DNA from 2 places in the Mesobacillus stamsii genome. Region 1 is predicted to be linked to the other one. Evidence: riboswitches for the same ligand, from Rfam matches in the RefSeq annotation. Region 1 holds a riboswitch; the other holds the start of a gene.
The links. Region 1 has a riboswitch for lysine ahead of J2S25_RS05135 (transporter substrate-binding domain-containing protein). Riboswitches for the same ligand answer to the same signal wherever they lie in the genome.
Positions count from the first base shown of each region.

Region 2: it holds a riboswitch for lysine, as region 1 does, so the genes downstream of both, J2S25_RS05400 (aspartate kinase) here and J2S25_RS05135 (transporter substrate-binding domain-containing protein) in region 1, are expected to answer to the same signal.

Region 1 is NZ_JAUSUN010000004.1:212,814-217,246, reverse strand. It holds gene J2S25_RS05150 (hypothetical protein) at 1-126, shown strand, start outside; gene J2S25_RS05145 (amino acid ABC transporter ATP-binding protein) at 221-964, opposite strand; gene J2S25_RS05140 (amino acid ABC transporter permease) at 981-1,718, opposite strand; gene J2S25_RS05135 (transporter substrate-binding domain-containing protein) at 1,779-2,615, opposite strand; lysine riboswitch at 2,725-2,906, opposite strand; gene J2S25_RS05130 (dicarboxylate/amino acid:cation symporter) at 3,073-4,323, opposite strand.
Region 2 is NZ_JAUSUN010000005.1:20,766-25,198, forward strand. It holds gene J2S25_RS05395 (YslB family protein) at 1-299, shown strand, start outside; gene J2S25_RS05400 (aspartate kinase) at 486-1,718, opposite strand; lysine riboswitch at 1,866-2,042, opposite strand; gene uvrC (excinuclease ABC subunit UvrC) at 2,112-3,884, opposite strand; gene J2S25_RS05410 (hypothetical protein) at 3,900-4,433, opposite strand, start outside.

The DNA.
Region 1 (4,433 bases):
TCTGGTTCCGGATCTGGTTCCGGATCTGGATCTGGATCCGGTTCAGGTTCCGGATCTGGTTCTGGCTCTTGTTCTGGTTCTGGTTCCGGATCTGGTTCTGGTTCTGGTTCTGGTTCTGGTTTATAAAGCAATTTTTAGGGGTAGATAATCTTCAATAGAACAAAAACAGGAAACCTTTAACGGGTTTCCTGTTTCACTTAAGTTAATCGCTAGTTTACATTTAATAGACCACTTTAAAAGTACGTTTCAAGAATTCTCTCGTTCTATCTTGCTGTGGATTATTGAAGATTTGTTCGGGACTTCCTTCCTCTGCAATAATCCCTTTGTCCATAAAAACGACACGATCTGATACTTCCTTCGCGAATTCCATCTCATGCGTTACAATCAGCATCGTAAGGCCGGACACCGCAAGTTCCTTCATTACTTTAAGGACTTCGCCAACCATTTCTGGGTCCAGTGCCGAAGTTGGTTCGTCAAACAGCAGGACGTCCGGTTCCATAGATAGCGCCCTGGCAATTGCTACCCGTTGTTTTTGGCCGCCTGATAACTGCTTTGGCTTGGCATTAATATACTGATCCATGCCAACAATCTTCAAGTATTTCATTGCTACCTTTTCGGCTTCTTCCTTTGAACGGCCTAATACTTTGATTTGGCCAACTGTACAATTTTTCAAGACATTGTGATTCGTAAATAAATTAAATTGCTGGAATACCATTCCTAAATGTCTGCGATAGGTTGGAATATCATGCTTATCATCTAGAATATTCTCTCCGTTATAGATAATTTCTCCACCGCTTGGTTTTTCCAATAGATTAATGCAGCGAAGAAGAGTTGATTTTCCAGATCCCGAGGAGCCAATGATCGTCATGACTTCTCCTTTATTGACTGAGAAGCTGATGTCTTTGAGAACTTCATGAGTGCCAAAGGATTTGTTAAGATGCTGTATATCAATTACTGTTTCCACACTCTCTCCTCCTTCATTACTTCGCTGGTTGCATTTCTTCGCCACGAACCATTGTATAGTTATCTGGTCCTTCTAGTCTTCTTTCAAAGTAAAGTAAAATTCGTGTTACAGCGAAGGTCATGACAAAATAGATCACACATGCAACAAAAAATGATTCGAAATATCTGAAGTTGTTACCTGCGACTGATTTTGTTAAGAAATACAATTCTGAAACGGAGATTACATTTAGAACGGAAGTGTCTTTAATATTGATTACAAACTGGTTGCCAGTTGCCGGCAGGATATTGCGAACCACCTGCGGAAGGACAACATTCATCATCGTTTGAAGATGATTCATACCTATTGCCTGCGCAGCTTCAAACTGTCCTTTATCAACAGATACAATTCCACCGCGAACAATTTCTGCCATGTAAGCCCCTGTATTAATGGAAACAACAATAAGAGCGGCAGCCATTACCTCTATATTCACACCGAATGCTAACGCAGACCCATAATATATGACCATAGCCTGAACAATCATCGGGGTACCCCGAAAAAACTCAATATATACCGACAGTAAAAAGTTCACGAAAAGGAGAAACCATTTTTTCACTCCGTGCTCCGGAGCGGGGATTGTACGGATTACCCCTGCGATTAAACCAATAATAGCCCCCACAACTGTACCGATCAAGGAAATATAAAGGGTAACTCCGGCTCCGCGAAGGAACATTTGCCAGTTTTCTGAAACGATCTTAACGATCCACTCTAAACTCATTTCCCTTCTCCTTTCACCATAAAACCGACTGTATAGTAGTACAGCCGGTTTTATGGAATGTTATTCTGCTGCAGGTTGATTCTTAATAGCAGCATCCATTATTTTTGTACGCTCATCCTCTGAGATGCCTTTTAAAATTTCGTTGATTTTGTCCGTTAACTCACTGCCTTTTTGAAGTCCAACAGCAATAGCAGTATCATCTTCTGAAGTTTTGAATCCATCTTCAAATTCCACCATCGCAAAGTTTTCGTTTGCAGCGGCAGCGCTGACAGCCTCCGGACGCTCCGAAACGTAGCCATCGATGATTCCAGATTCAAGCGCAACCCTCATTGCCGGGAAGTTGTCCATCGCTGTCTCTTTGGACACTCCTTCCATTTGGTCGATTACGGAATAATGGAAGGTATTTAATTGAGCAGTAACTTTAGCACCTTTAAAATCCTGGATGGAAGCCGCATCTTCGTATTTTCCACCTTTTTTAACAACCATTACTAGATTCGATTTATAGTAGTTGTCCGAAAAATCAATTGTCTCTTTACGCTCTGCTGTTGGGGACATCCCTGCGATAATTGCGTCAATCTTGCCTGAAGTCAATGATGGAACTAGTCCGTCCCATTCCGTTTTAACGACAACTAATTCTTTTCCTAAACCATCAGCGATTTTCTTTGCGATTTCGACATCATACCCGCCTGCATACTCAGAAGTTCCTGATATCTTCACTCCGCCATTTGAATCATCCTTCTGAGTCCAGTTGAATGGAGCATAACCAGCTTCAAGGCCTATCTTAAATGTATTGTCGTCAGATGAGCCTGATGCAGAATCGTTACCAGCACCACACCCTGCAAGTAAAATCATTGCTGAAAGCAGCAATGCTAAAAATAATGACCCCTTTTTTCTCATGTTCGTTCCTCCTTGGTTTAGTTAGAGCGTTTTACACACAACAAAAAGCGACCTGAGATAAACTCAGGTCGCATTATTGACAGATGCCCTAAAGTCCTCTCTTTTCCCAAAACGAGATAGCACAACTCAATAAACTGGGGAGTCCATTGAGACAGTCCTGCAGTTCTTAACTGCAGACCCAGCAAACAACAATGAGAATATTGCCCGCTTCGGCGACATTTCCTTCTCCATGGCATCAAAGCTTCTCAAACTCCGCCAAAGACTGTTAAATATCGCGCCTCTACCTCACTAGCAAAAGTGAGGTTAAATATTTAATTATAGTAACTAGGCTACAACAACCTTTCCGTTCTGTCAATCTAGTTCTTTTTGGAAAATCAAATAATCTATGTAACTTTCATTCAAAAAATGGGTAAAGCAGGCAGCTAAGAGGCTGCCTGCTTGGATAAATGTTCAAGGTTTATGCCGATACCTTGGAATGTACTGCCTCTGTTACGGGTGTGAACTCTCCTTCAGACTTAGAGATCACAACGGTTGCGACACCGTTGCCAATTAAGTTTGTAATAGCTCTGGCCTCTGACATGAAGCGGTCTACTCCGAGGATAAGCGCCATTCCTTCGACTGGTATGGATGGAAATACCGCAAGTGTCGCTGCAAGTGTCACGAAGCCGGAGCCTGTTACGCCTGCCGCCCCTTTTGAGGTAAGCATCAACACTCCTAGGAGGGTTATCTGCTGCCAGATGCTCAAGTCTACCCCATAGGCCTGAGCAATAAATAGTGCCGCCATCGAAAGGTAGATGGATGTTCCATCAAGGTTGAAGGAATAACCAGTTGGAAGCACAAGTCCTACAACGGGCTTGGAACAGCCATATTTCTCGAGTTTTTCCATCATTTTCGGCAAAGCTGCTTCCGATGATGATGTCCCAATGACGAGTAGAATTTCTTCTTTAATATACACAATGAATTTAAAGATATTAAACCCATGAAACTTTGCAATCGCTCCAAGGACAAGAAAAATAAAGATAGCCATTGTCAGGTAGACAGAACCCATCAATTTACCTAGGAAAAAGAGGGAACCAATGCCAAATTCGCCAATTGTATAGGCCATGGCTCCAAAAGCTGCAAGTGGAGAGATCTTCATAATGATATTAACAATTCCGAAGAAGACATCGGCGATTCTTTCAAAAAACTCTAAAATCGGCTTCCCCTTTTTGCCAATATGTGCCAGGGAAGTGCCGAATAGGATAGCAAGTAACAACACTGGCAGAAGTTGGCCTCCGGTAAATGCACCTATGAAACTATCCGGTACGATTGTTAGAATGAAATCCATGAATCCATGGCTAGTTTCCTCTGCTGCCTTTGTATATTGTGATACATCCCCTTCTCCTGCTTTCGCATCAATGCCATTTCCTGCTTTGATGACATTCGCAACGATTATTCCGATTGCGAGGGCAATACTCGAAACAATTTCAAAATAAATTAGCGCCTTTCCCCCAATCTTGCCGACCTTTTTTAAGTCTCCCATTCCTGCAATTCCAATGACAATCGTCAGGAAAATAATTGGAGCAATAACCATTTTAACAAGTTTAATAAAAATGTCTGCAAGCACCTTCAACTGCGAACCGATATCAGGAAAAATAAAACCGATCATAATACCGAGAAAAATACCAATAATCACCTGTGTAGTAAGACTCTTAAAGTTAATCTTCAAGCCAATTCCCTCCCCTTTGAGAAATTTTGAAAACGATTACATTTTCTTGGAATATTAATATATTACAATTTCGTGAACACGGAATCTAGTTTAATAAACTTTAAAAACTG
Region 2 (4,433 bases), on a different contig from region 1:
GGAAATATCCATTAACAAGCATGGAGGAGACGGTCCAATTTTTCCAGGACGCCAGCTGGGGCCTCCTAACCGTCAAAGAAGAATCTAAAAGAGAAATGCTGTTGGAACTCAGCAGCGAACTGATTTCCTCGAGACTGAATCAAAACCAAAATTCCACTTTCCAGCTCGAAGCCGGCTTCATCGCCCAACAAATAGAATATCAAAAAAAGGTGACAGCCGAAGCCTTCGAGCACCCGAATAAGAAATCATTCAAAGTTCAGTTTACAATCAAGTGGGATAAGACTGATATTATTGAATAAATAGGAGAGGGCACAGCGAAACCGATGCTGTGCCTTCCCTTTTCATGTGGCCATAAATTCTTAGGTTTTCCTCTTATCGCACATTATCCCTTCTAAAGTGACCATAAACTTTTACTTTTCCATTTACGGTCGCATAACAGCATATAAAAAAGCTTTCCTATGTCCCGGAAAGCTTCAATAGATTATTTAGTTCGTCTTAACTGTTCCTGAAAACAGCTCGAATGCTTCATGCAGTGATTCAACGGCATTTACCATCTGTTTTTCAGGGACAACGGTGGAAACTTTGATTTCTGATGTGCTGACCATTTTCACCTGAATGCCGTTTTCTTCAAGGACTTCAAACATCTTCGCGGCCACTCCTGGATTGGAGACCATTCCCGACCCTACGATCGATACCTTTGCAAGGCCTGTTTCCGATTCGATTGATTGGTAATTCAATGATTTTTTATTGCTCTCCAATACGTCAAGTGTTTCTGGAAGATTAGTGCTCTTGATGGAGAAAGAAATATTGGCCGCGCCAGCCTCTGTACGGCTCTGAACAATGATGTCTACGTTGATGTGGTTTTGGGCGAGTGTTGAAAAAATCGTAGATAGCCCTTTTAAGGAAGTGCTAACCCCAAGTACGGATACTCTTGTGATCTGGTCTTCAAATGCTACTCCGCGTACAATTAGATTTTGCTCCATTTCATTTTCCTCCTCGATAATCGTGCCGCTTTCTTTTTCCATGCTGGATCTTACTTCCAGCCGCAGTCCGTAATTTTTAGCGAATTCGACTGCACGTGGATGAAGCACCCCTGCTCCTAAGTTCGCAAGCTCAAGCATTTCATCATAAGAAACGTTCAGTAACTTTCTAGCGCTTTTCACTATTCTTGGATCTGTGGTGAATACCCCAGTCACGTCTGTATAAATATCGCATTTATCTGCCTTCAAAGCAGCTGCTAGTGCGACGGCAGTTGTATCTGAGCCACCGCGTCCAAGTGTAGTGATATCCCCATCAGCTGTTACACCCTGGAATCCAGCAACAATGACTACCTTTCCAGCTGACAACTCTTTCGAAATTCTGTCTGTTTCGATGTCAATTATCCGAGCGTTTCCATGGATGGCTTCGGTCTTAACACCCGCTTGCCAACCCGTAAAAGAAATGGCCTCAATGCCGTTCTGTGCAAGCGCCATCGCATAAAGCGCAATGGTGATTTGCTCGCCAGTCGTCAAAAGCATATCCATTTCCCTCTTGGATGGTGCCTCGGAAATCTCGTTCGCCATGTCGACAAGATGGTCGGTCGTCTTGCCCATTGCCGAAACCACTACCACGACTTGATTGCCATTCTTCCATTCTTCTGCTGTTCGTGAGGCAGCATTCCTGATCTTCTCCACACTGCCAACCGATGTACCACCAAATTTTTGAACAATTAATCCCATAAGTTTCCCCTGCCTCTTCCTCTTTATTTTGCCTTGTAAGAACTCCATGGTTTCTCCGCATATGTATATCCCTTAAAAAAGTGCGGAAAAACAAAAAAAGCAATGGAAGTGGCTCCCATTGCTTGATAAACGTGTATATACGCTGCAACATGAGATAGCACTCCAAGATGGCAATCTTGACAATCCTGCGTTTATTCAACGAAGGACCAGCAGGAAAATCGATAGGCATCTCCCCACTTCGGCAAGCATCCCCTTTCAAAGCCTTCCTCGAATCCGATCATTCTCCGGACTTTTACTTTTGAAACTTGCACCTCTATCTACACTTTATTACTCTAAAGTGATAGCAATATGAAATTTTTATCATTATAGCATACAACAAACGAGATTGCTACCTTAATCCTGCAATTTCTGGTATAGTTCCCGTGCGATATTCGCCGGCAATCCAGCTGTACTTAAGTCTTCCACCGTAGCTTCGCGCATTTTCTTCACTGAACCAAAGTGCTTCAAAAGTGCTTTCTTGCGTTTCTCTCCAATGCCGTCAATATTATCAAGGATGGACTGGAAAGCACTCTTCCCCCTCAGCTGGCGATGGAAGGTAATAGCAAAACGGTGCACCTCATCCTGAATCCTTTGCAGCAAGTAAAATTCCTGGCTGTTCCGCGGCAATTCGATTACTTGCAACGGGTTGCCATAAAGCAGCTGGGAAGTCCGGTGTTTATCATCCTTGGCCAGACCGGCAATCGGGATATCAAGACCTAACTCATTCTCAAGGACATCCCGGGCGGAATCGATCTGTCCTTTCCCGCCATCAATAAGGATCAAATCAGGCAGAGGCAATCCCTCTCTCAACACTCGAGTATACCGGCGGCGAACGACTTCCCTCATCGACTCGTAGTCATCTGGCCCTTTCACTGATTTGATTTTATATTTCCGATATTCCCTTTTCTCAGGCTTCCCATCGATAAATACGATCATCGCTGAAACTGGGTCGGTCCCCTGGATATTGGAGTTATCAAATGATTCGATCCGATACGGTGTATAAATCCCCATTTGTTTGCCAAGGTTCTCGACTGCGTTGATCGTTCTTTCTTCATTGCGCTCGATCAGCGAAAACTTTTCCTGCAGGGCTATCTTTGCATTTTTTGAAGCCAAATGGACTAGCTCCTTTTTTTTGCCGCGCTGGGGCTTGAGGACTTTTACGCCTAGCAAACCTTCAGCCAGCTCGAGATCGACGCTTTCTGGCACCAAAATTTCCTTTGGCTTGAAATGTTCATTTTTCGCATAAAACTGTCCGAGATAGGTGAGAATGTCCTCTTCAGGTTCGTTGTAGATCGGGAACATCGAAACTTCCCGTTCTATTAATTTTCCCTGGCGGATAAAAAAAACCTGAACACACATCCAGCCTTTATCGACAGCATAACCAAACACATCCCGGTCGGTAAAGTCTGTCGTTGTCATCTTTTGCTTTTCCATTGTTGCTTCAATATGAGCAATCCTGTCGCGAAACTCCTTTGCCCTCTCAAAGTCAAGTTCTTCTGCAGCTGCAGCCATCTTTTCTGTCAAATCAAGTTTAACTTGCTTGTAACCGCCATTCAAAAATTTCGTGATATCATCCGTAATTTGTTTGTACTCTTCTTTGCTGATATCCTTGACGCATGGTGCCAGACACTGGCCCAAATGGTAATAGAGACAGACGCGGTCCGGCAGCGTCGAGCACTTCCTGAGCGGGTATATTCTATCGAGCAGTCTCTTCGTCTCATTGGCTGCCTGGACATTCGGATATGGCCCAAAATATTTGCCGCTGTCTTTCTTAACTTTGCGGGTAATGATCAGCTTTGGATGCCGCTCTGCCGTCAGCTTGATGAAAGGGTAGCTCTTATCATCTTTCAGCATGACATTGTATTTTGGGTCATGTTTTTTGATCAGATTGATTTCTAGCAGCAATGCTTCCATATCGGAAGAGGTGACAATATACTCAAAGTCCTCGATTTCATTGACAAGTCTTAGCGTCTTACCATCATGCGATCCGGTAAAATACGAGCGCACTCTGTTTTTCAAAATCTTGGCTTTCCCCACATAAATGATGGTTCCCTGCCTGTCCTTCATTAAATAACATCCTGGCTGTGCAGGGAGAAAAGCAAGCTTATTCTTGATTTGCTCATTCATGCCATTCACCTCCTGTTACGGTGTCCATTTATATAAAACAATCTCATGATAGACTGGGTCGAAAATTTCGTTGGACGAAAACGTTTTTACTGCTTCAAGCCTTCCGCCGAGATCGACACCCTGAGCGCGAAACCCTTCTAGCACACTGTTTGTTACATAAATCGTTTTTCCTTCATATACTTGCTGGTCATGAAGAAAAACCTCATAGGTGTAAACTCGTTTATGAGGATAAGTCATTCCGAGGAACTGCATCACCCTTGTTTCCTCCCATGTATACACGACAAAACCATCAGGCTGCTCCTGAAGATAATTTGCCAGCTGATACACAGCAGGGAATGATTCAGCTTGTTTTTGCACATAGCTAGTTGAAACAATTGCCTGGGCAATGATTAAGCCAATAGCTAAATAGCGTGGACTTTTCCCGGCTCTTTTTCGTAAAAAAAAGAGCGAGCCCAAAAAAACAATCAGCAGTGCCAAAGGCAGTATATGCCTCGGCTTGTCGATATTCTGGGCAAAAAACGCCCAGCCTCCATAAGCAAGCAACAGCAA